One region of the Arthrobacter sp. K5 genome, then DNA from elsewhere that is predicted to be linked to it. Evidence: riboswitches for the same ligand, from Rfam matches in the RefSeq annotation. Region 1 holds a riboswitch; the other holds the start of a gene.
What was found. Region 1 has a riboswitch for cyclic di-AMP ahead of ABRP34_RS18050 (hypothetical protein). Riboswitches for the same ligand answer to the same signal wherever they lie in the genome.

Region 1 (4,177 bases):
GAGCTGTACATCTCCTATCTGCGCAAGAAGGTGGATGCCGTGCATCCGCCGATGATCCACACGGTCCGCGGCGCGGGCTACGTCATCAAGCCGGCAGAGTAGGCCGTGGCAAACCTTTCCGGTGCAGTCCGTACCCAGCGCCGAAGCTGGCTGAAGCCGGGCACCTGGCATCTCCGCACCCGCCTGGTCCTGGTGGCAATGGCGCTGCTCGTGGCCATCTGCGCTGCGATCGGCCTGTTCAGCTACGCCAGCATGGACTCATTTCTGACACGCCAGCTCGACGAGCAGCTCACCGGGGCCGCTGACAGGGCCCGGGACTTTGGCCGTCCGCCGCCCGGCGCCTCGGGCTACAAACCGGATCCCCTCGAAGGCCGGGGCCAGCGTGTGGGCACTCTTGCGGGCAGGATCCAGGCCGGCCAGGTCACCGCAGGATTCCTGGCCTCCGATGCCACCCGGAAGGCACTCTCCGCGGCAGACAACCAGGTTCTCCTGGCTCTGCGCCGCGACGGCGTCCCCGTCGACCGCACCCTGTCCACCGGCGCCTACCGGCTGGTTGCCGCCCAGACACCCTATGGCGACGTCATGGTGACAGGGCTCCCCCTGGCGGACAAGCAGAGCACCCTGACCTCGCTCGTCTGGACCATCACGATTGTCTCGCTGGGCGGACTCGTGCTGATCGGCCTGGCCGGGACGGTGCTCATCCGCCGCACCATGAAACCGCTGGAGCAGCTCTCCGAGGTGGCCACCCAGGTGTCGCGCCTGCCGCTGGACGCCGGTGAGGTGGCACTCGCCGTCCGCGTCCCGCCGTCGAACGCCCATCCGGGAACCGAAGTGGGCAGCGTGGGGCACGCCCTGAACCAGATGCTGGACAACGTCTCCAACGCGCTGGAAGCGCGGCAGGAAAGCGAAATGAAGGTGCGGCAGTTCGTGGCGGACGCCTCCCACGAGCTCCGGACGCCGCTCACCGCCATCCGCGGCTACACCGAGCTGATGCGCATGACCGAAAAGTTCACCCCGGACGGCCAGCGGTCCCTTGCACGCGTGCAGAGCCAGTCGGAACGCATGACCGCCCTGGTGGAGGACCTCCTGCTGCTGGCACGGCTCGACGAAGGCCAGCCGCTCAAGCTCAGCGAGGTTGACCTCACCCAGCTCGTCATCGAGACCGTCAGCGACGAAAAAGTCATGGCGCCGGACCGGGCGTGGCACCTCGACCTTCCCGAGGAACCCGTGTCGGTCCGGGGCGATGCCTCACAGCTGCACCAGGTCCTCGTGAACCTGCTCTCCAATGCCCGCAAGCACACCCCGCCCGGCACCACGGTGACCACCGGCGTGATGCGGTCGGCCGACGGCAGCGCTGTGATTACGGTCACGGACGACGGCGCCGGCATCCCGCCCGAATTCGTGGACAAGGTGTTCGCTCGCTTCGCCCGCGCAGACGCGTCACGGGCGACTCCGGCGCAGCCGCCACTGGCACCGGCATCCGCTGCGGCGAAGGGTTCTGCGGCCGGTGGCGCAACTGCGGGAACGGCCCTCCGTACCGCGGATCCACAGGGAGAACCGGGGGTCGCCTCGGCAGAGGGAACGAGCGGCCTGGGCCTGTCCATCGTGCAGTCCATCGTGGAGGCGCACGGCGGCACAGTGGAAGTCACATCCCGGCCGGGCCGGACAGAGTTTGCCGTCCGGCTGCTCATGCAAGGCGCCGCGCCGGCCTCGTGATTCCCGTTACCTAAATGTGACTTAATCAAAAGCCTCCTGTACCGTCGATGGAGTGCGGCCGCCACTAGAGCCGCATGTCCGGATTGACGCCCAGCTCTGCCGCTTCCCGGATTCCGCTAGATCAGGCAGAGGCGGGGGAACCAGAGTCCCGGGCTTTCCGCATCAGCCCTTGGGGTGAAGCCGACACGTGAATTTTCCGTGCGGCCGGATGACCTCATCCGAACCCGACAGCTAACTCCGCAGGTGTTGAGAGGCAATCAACCATGTCTGAATTTAAGACTCAGGCGCGCCCTGAACGCGCCTCCAAGCAGTCCGGCAGCAAAATTTCACGTCATCGGGCCGATCCTGCCCAGCCCAAGACTGCACTTGGCCGTTTCGCCGCAGGCCTGCCTACCTTCGGACGCCGGGCAGCCGTCCTGACCACTGCGGCCGCCGTGCTCGTTGGCGTCGGCGCCGCAGGCCAGGCGGCCGACCAGGCTGCCCCTTCCGCCGCCGTATCGTCCGTGGCCACCGCTGACAGCGGGCAGACGCTGAGCTTCGACAGGTCGCTGATCTCCGCCCTCCCGGCCCCGTCCGCGGCGTCCATCGCTCCGCAGTCCTCGTCCCAGGATGCCGCCGCAACCAAGGCCGCCGCCGCCGCCAAGACCGCCGCTGCGAAGACGGCCGCTGCGAAAGCGGCTGCGGCAAAGGCAGCCGCCGCCAAGGCGGCCGCTGCTAAGAATGCCGCCGCTGCCAACGCCGCCGCGGTTGCCAAGGCCAACGCCGCGGCCGCTAAGGCTGCTGCGGCCAAGGCCGCCGCTGCCAAGGCTGCCGCCGCCGCCAGGGCCAAGGCTGCCGCACCTGTTGCCCTGAATGATCCCGCCGGTGCCCAGGCCTACGCGGCCAGCAAGCTGGGCTCCTTCGGCTGGTCCGCCCACCAGATGCAGTGCCTGAAGCGGCTCTGGACCAAGGAATCGGAATGGCGCACCACGGCCACCAACGCCAGCAGCGGCGCCTACGGCATCGTCCAGTCGCTGCCTGCCGAAAAGATGGCGACCGCCGGGGCGGACTACCGCACCAACTACCGCACCCAGATCAACTGGGGCCTGGACTACATCAAGGAGCGCTACGGCTCCCCGTGCGGTGCTCTGAACTTCCACCTCGCCCACAACTGGTACTGACCGGTTGCCGCAGCCACACCGGCTGACGGCGAGCATTTCTGCACCGCTTTAGGGTGACCGCCTAGGTGTGCCAAGGGCCCCGGATCCGCCAGGATCCGGGGCCCTTCTGCGTCCCTGCTCTTCCTCGCGCAGGCAGAGTGGTGCAGAAATGCAGGCCTCAATGTCCACCGCACCGACGACAACCACACAGGGGGCGCAGAAATGCGGCAACCACCGCTGATGATGACGGCCGGCGAACGCCGAAGCCACATCCACAGCCCGTGCACAGCTTCGCCCTAAAACCCTCATAACAGCGGCCGCCACTGTTGATGCATGACCATCACTGACCAGGCCTCAGGAACCCAGCCGCACCCACCTCTGCATACGCCGCCGCACGCGCTCCACGGAACCGGCGCGGCCGGACACGCCCCGGCGCAGACCCTCACCAGGCACACGCGGCGGTCCCCCATCGACATCGCCACCGCGGTACCGGTGCTGGACGTGACCATCCCGGTCTACAACGAGGAACGCGACCTGGAGGAGTGCCTGCGCCGGCTGCACGCTTACCTGCGCGGTATGTTCCCGCACTCGTTCCGCATCACCGTTGCCGACAACGCGAGCACAGACGGCACGCTCAAGGCCGCCGAGCGGGTGGCGCGGGAACTCCGTGAGGTCACCGTGGTGCACCTCGAGGAGAAGGGCCGCGGCAACGCTCTGCGCAAAGTCTGGCTGGCCTCGCCGTCACCCGTCCTGGCCTACATGGACGTGGACCTCTCCACCGACCTGGCCGCGCTGGGCCCGCTCCTGGCGCCGCTCATCTCCGGCCACTCGGACCTGGCCATCGGCACCCGGCTGACCCGCAACTCCCGGGTGGTCCGCGGGCCGAAGCGCGAATTCATCTCCCGCAGCTACAACTTCATGCTGCAGTCCCTGCTGGGCGCACATTTCAGTGATGCACAGTGCGGTTTCAAGGCCATCCGGGCTGACATCGCCCAGCAGATCCTCCCACACACCATGGACACCGCCTGGTTCTTCGACACCGAACTGCTGGTCCTCGCGGAACGGTGCGGCCTACGCGTCCACGAGGTGCCGGTGGACTGGACGGACGACCCCAACTCCAGCGTGGACATCGTCCAGACGGCCCTCGCCGACGTCCGCGGCATCGCCCGGCTCAGCAAAGACATGGTCACCGGCCGCATCCCCGTCGCCGAACTCCGTGCTGCCTTGGCCCGCGGCCCCCTCCCCGCCGCATCACGCAGCCAGGAGCAAAGCCCGGGCAGCAGCCTGTTCGGCCAGCTGGTGCGGTTCGGCACGATCGGCGT
Region 2 (4,177 bases), 580 kb from region 1:
GATGACCTCCTGCTGTGGCAGTACGGCACCAAACACATCGACCTCACCGCTGAGGCGCCCGACGCCGTTCCCCACCCGCGGCGCGACAGCCTCCTGCGGCGGCTGAAGCAGATCGAGCGCTACCGCCAGACCAAGAAATAGAGTTTCATGAAGCCCGAACAGCTCCAGTCCGTCCGGGCCACGCTCCGTTCCCCGCGGCGCCTCAAGACCGAGGCCCTCGCCGGACTGGTGGTGGCCCTCGCCCTCATTCCTGAAGCCATCGCGTTCTCTGTGATCGCCGGCGTGGACCCCCGGATCGGACTGTTCGCCTCCTTCACCATGGCGGTCACCATTTCTTTCGTGGGCGGCCGGCCCGCCATGATCTCGGCCGCAACAGGCGCCGTCGCCCTGGTGATCGCGCCGCTGATGCGCAGCCACGGACTGGACCACCTGATCGCCGCGGTAATCCTTGCCGGGGTCTTCCAGATCCTGCTCGCCGTCCTGGGCGTCACCCGGCTCATGCGCTTCATCCCGCGCTCGGTGATGGTGGGCTTCGTGAACGCGCTGGCCATCCTCGTGTTCATGGCCCAGCTGCCGGAACTGCTCGGCGTTCCGTGGCCCGTCTACCCGCTGGTGGCCGCCGGCCTGCTGATCGTGGTCGGCCTCCGCCGCATTACGACGGCGGTGCCGTCACCGCTGGTGGCTATCGTCCTCCTGACGGCCCTCGCCGTGATGGCCGGGATCGACGTCCCCACCGTCCAGGACAAGGGCCAGCTGCCGGAAAGCCTGCCCACACTCTTCATCCCGAATGTGCCCCTGACGTGGGAAACCTTCCAGACCATCGCACCGTTCTCGCTGTCCATGGCGCTCGTGGGGCTCCTGGAATCCCTGATGACAGCCAAACTGGTGGACGACATCACCGATACCCGCTCCAACAAGACCCGCGAATCCTGGGGACAGGGCGTAGCCAACATCGTCACAGGCTTCCTGGGCGGCATGGGCGGCTGCGCCGTGATCGGGCAGACGATGATCAACGTCAAAGGCTCCGGCGCCCGGAGCCGGGTGTCCACGTTCCTCGCGGGCGTCTTCCTGCTGGTACTGGTGGTGACCCTGGGTGACATCGTGGGCCTCATCCCCATGGCGGCGCTGGTGGCGGTGATGATCTTCGTCTCGGCCATCACGTTCGACTGGCACTCTGTTGCACCGGCAACGCTTAGGCGGATGCCCAAATCAGAAACCGCGGTCATGCTGATCACTGTCGGCACGGTGGTGGTCACGCACAACCTGGCGATCGGCGTCGGGGTGGGGGTGCTGGCAGCGATGGCGATGTTCGCCCGCCGGGTGGCCCATTTCGCCACCGTGGAGCGGACGGAAGTGGAGCTCAACGGCCGGACGGTGGCCACCTACACCGTGGACGGCGAACTGTTCTTCGCCTCCTCCAACGACCTCTACACCCAGTTCAACTACGCCCGCGACGCCGAGCCGGACATCGGGGGCGTGGTGATCGACCTGCACGCCTCGCACCTGTGGGATGCCTCCACCATCGCCGTGCTGGACGCCGTCACGGAGAAATACCGCAGGCACGGCCGCGAGGTGGAACTGATCGGCCTCAACTCGGCCAGCCTCCAGATGCGGGAGCGGCTCGCCGGCAAGCTCCGCGCCGCAGAGTGAGGTTCACCACACAAATCGGACCTCGATCCCTTACCTGACGCGGGCCGCGGCGGAATAAGCGACACACCCCCGTTACCCTAATGTGACATTTGGCGAAGCCTCCCGTACCGTGAAAAACGTGCCTTTTTCACCGATGAGGCACTCCCGCGCTGATTGCCTAACTCTGCCGCAGCCCGAGGAACCAACCGAAGACCCATGTCCGGCAGAGACGGGGAAACCACTTTTCGGCCTGCTTGAAGCGGGCCTTGGGGTGAAGCCGCACAGTTCCTGACCACGTTCAGGACCGCGGCCGGGTGCCTCCCATCCGAATCCGACAGCTCACCTCGCAGGCATCGGGAGAGGCTTCTTCATGTCGTTCCGCTTTATTTCTGGCCGCCGTGCTGCGGCCGCCCACTCCAATCCGTTCACCCGCATTGCCTCCGCAAATTCCGGTCTCGGCCGCCAGGCAGCCGTGATCCTCGCGGCCTCCGGCCTGGCGTTCACGGGAACCGTTGCGGCCAACGCCGGCGGCGCCGCCCCGGCCCAGCCGGCGCAGGCTCCGGCCGCCGCCCCCGAGGCCGCCAGCCAGGTGCAGGCTCCCCTGAACGCTGCTTCCAGCGTCAAGATCGAGTTTGAACGCACCGCGGTCAAGTCGGCCCCGGCTCCCGTGGTGGCAGCACCCGTCGTCGAAAAGCCGGTAGCGAAGAAGGCCGCGGCACCCGCCGCCGCCCCGGTTGCCGCGCCCGCCAAGGCTGCAGCTGCGCCGGCCGCCGCACCGAAGGTCACCGTCAAGGCCGCGGCTCCCGCGCCGAAGGCCCCCGTCCAGGCTGCGGCAGGCGTCAACGCAACCATGCTGGCTTCGGCCTACGCCCAGATCGGCATCACACAGGACTGCACCGCCATGGTGGAGAAGGCCCTCGGTGCCGCCGGCATCCGCGTGGGTGACCTCGCCCCGATGCAGTTCCTGAGCCACGGCAAGGTGGTCTCCACCCCGCAGCCCGGCGACATGGTGGTCCAGTCCGGCCACGTGGCCATCTACGCCGGCGCCGGCAAGGTCATCAGCGGCGGCATGAACGGCATCAACGCCACCATGGCCCACCCGCTGTCCTGGCTCACTGCCACCGGCCCCGTCACGTTCGTTCGCGCGGCCTAGCAAAAGCTGAAAAACCGCCGTGTTCCGCTGCCTTGGGGGCGGCGGAACACGGCCACCCCAAGGTGCTCCCACCTTTCTACAAGGATCGTGGAACACACTGGCTATGCCTGATGAAAGACCGCAGTCTCCAGCTGCGAGTCAGGATCGCCGGGTCCGGATTGTCCCCCATGCATTCCGGATCCGGTGCCTGCTTTAAGAGGCAGCAGGGTCTTAAAAAGGCAACAGCTCCGCCTCAGCCCCTGACCGTGCGGTTCCGCCCCTGTGATTTGGCTTCATAGAGGGCGACGTCGGCGGCCGCGATCACCTCGTCGAGGTCCGCGGTTGTCGCATTGTAGGTGGAAATGCCGTAGCTGACGGTCGGCATCCGCAGCAGTTCCGGTATGTGCTGCTCTGCCAGCCTCCTGCTGATTTCGCCCGCGATGATTTCCGCGCTCTTGGGGCCTGCACCCGGAAGCAGGAGGATAAACTCCTCGCCGCCGTAGCGCCCGGCGACGTCCGTGGACCGGGCCGACGCGCTGCACGCGTTGGCAAACGCCTGCAGCGCAAGGTCGCCCGCCGCGTGGCCGAAGGTGTCGTTGACCGACTTGAAGTGGTCCAGGTCCGCGAGGATCAGCGAGCCGCCGCTGTTGGCTGCCTTGCTGCGTTCCAGTTCCTGGGCGGCCGCTTCCAGGAAAGCGCCTCGGTTAAGCAGGCCGGTCAGCCCGTCCTGCGTGGCGACCGTTCGGAGCGCCCGCGTCTGCTGCTCGGTGCTCAGCCCCGCCATGCTGAAGGAAACCACCACCAGCAGCACCATGGTGACCATGGTGGTCACCGCGGACCCGAAGTAGGTGGAAAAAACAGGACCGCTTGGCCCTTCGATAAGGAACACCACCAGACGGCAAAAGTAGAAGACGGCCACCCCGCCCGCTGCGATGGCCATGGGAATCCTCACCCGGGAGTACCCGGGTTCAAGCCGCCACAGCTCGTGCGAGGCCAGGCCGATCAGTGTGGCCATGGATGCCAGGAAGACTGCACCGCCTGCCCAGGTATTGGATCCCGGGCTGTCGATGCCGGCCGCGGCGCCGGCGATGACCGGCAGCGCGGTGGACAGCCACAGATTGTGCTTCAGGTTCCGGAGGGAACGCGCCCCGGCCCAGACCCCTGCCGCGCCGGACACCAGCAGGAAATTACCCAGCGGATTGGCCCAGACCTGCTGCGGCGTGCCGTTGAGGAGGAATGACGCGGAACCGGAGAGGAACAGGAGCAGGGCGGCGCACCACCAGGCGCTGTAGGGCGAGCGGGTGCTGCGGAAGGTCGAAAAATAGAACAGCAGCGCCAGAACCAAGGCCATCGCCGCGAAAGCAACCCGCAGTGTTGCCGTGTCTAGGATCATTCTGTCCCCTTGAATCCCGATCC

Region 2: it holds a riboswitch for cyclic di-AMP, as region 1 does, so the genes downstream of both, ABRP34_RS15365 (NlpC/P60 family protein) here and ABRP34_RS18050 (hypothetical protein) in region 1, are expected to answer to the same signal.

Annotation. Positions count from the first base shown of each region.
Region 1 is NZ_CP159279.1:3,956,010-3,960,186, reverse strand. It holds gene ABRP34_RS18060 (response regulator transcription factor) at 1-102, shown strand, start outside; gene ABRP34_RS18055 (HAMP domain-containing sensor histidine kinase) at 106-1,716, shown strand; cyclic di-AMP (ydaO/yuaA leader) riboswitch at 1,811-1,974, shown strand; gene ABRP34_RS18050 (hypothetical protein) at 1,980-2,876, shown strand; gene ABRP34_RS18045 (bifunctional glycosyltransferase family 2/GtrA family protein) at 3,189-4,177, shown strand, end outside.
Region 2 is NZ_CP159279.1:3,380,281-3,384,457, reverse strand. It holds gene ABRP34_RS15375 (RelA/SpoT domain-containing protein) at 1-141, shown strand, start outside; gene ABRP34_RS15370 (SulP family inorganic anion transporter) at 148-1,650, shown strand; cyclic di-AMP (ydaO/yuaA leader) riboswitch at 1,795-1,996, shown strand; gene ABRP34_RS15365 (NlpC/P60 family protein) at 2,000-2,782, shown strand; gene ABRP34_RS15360 (GGDEF domain-containing protein) at 3,015-4,154, opposite strand.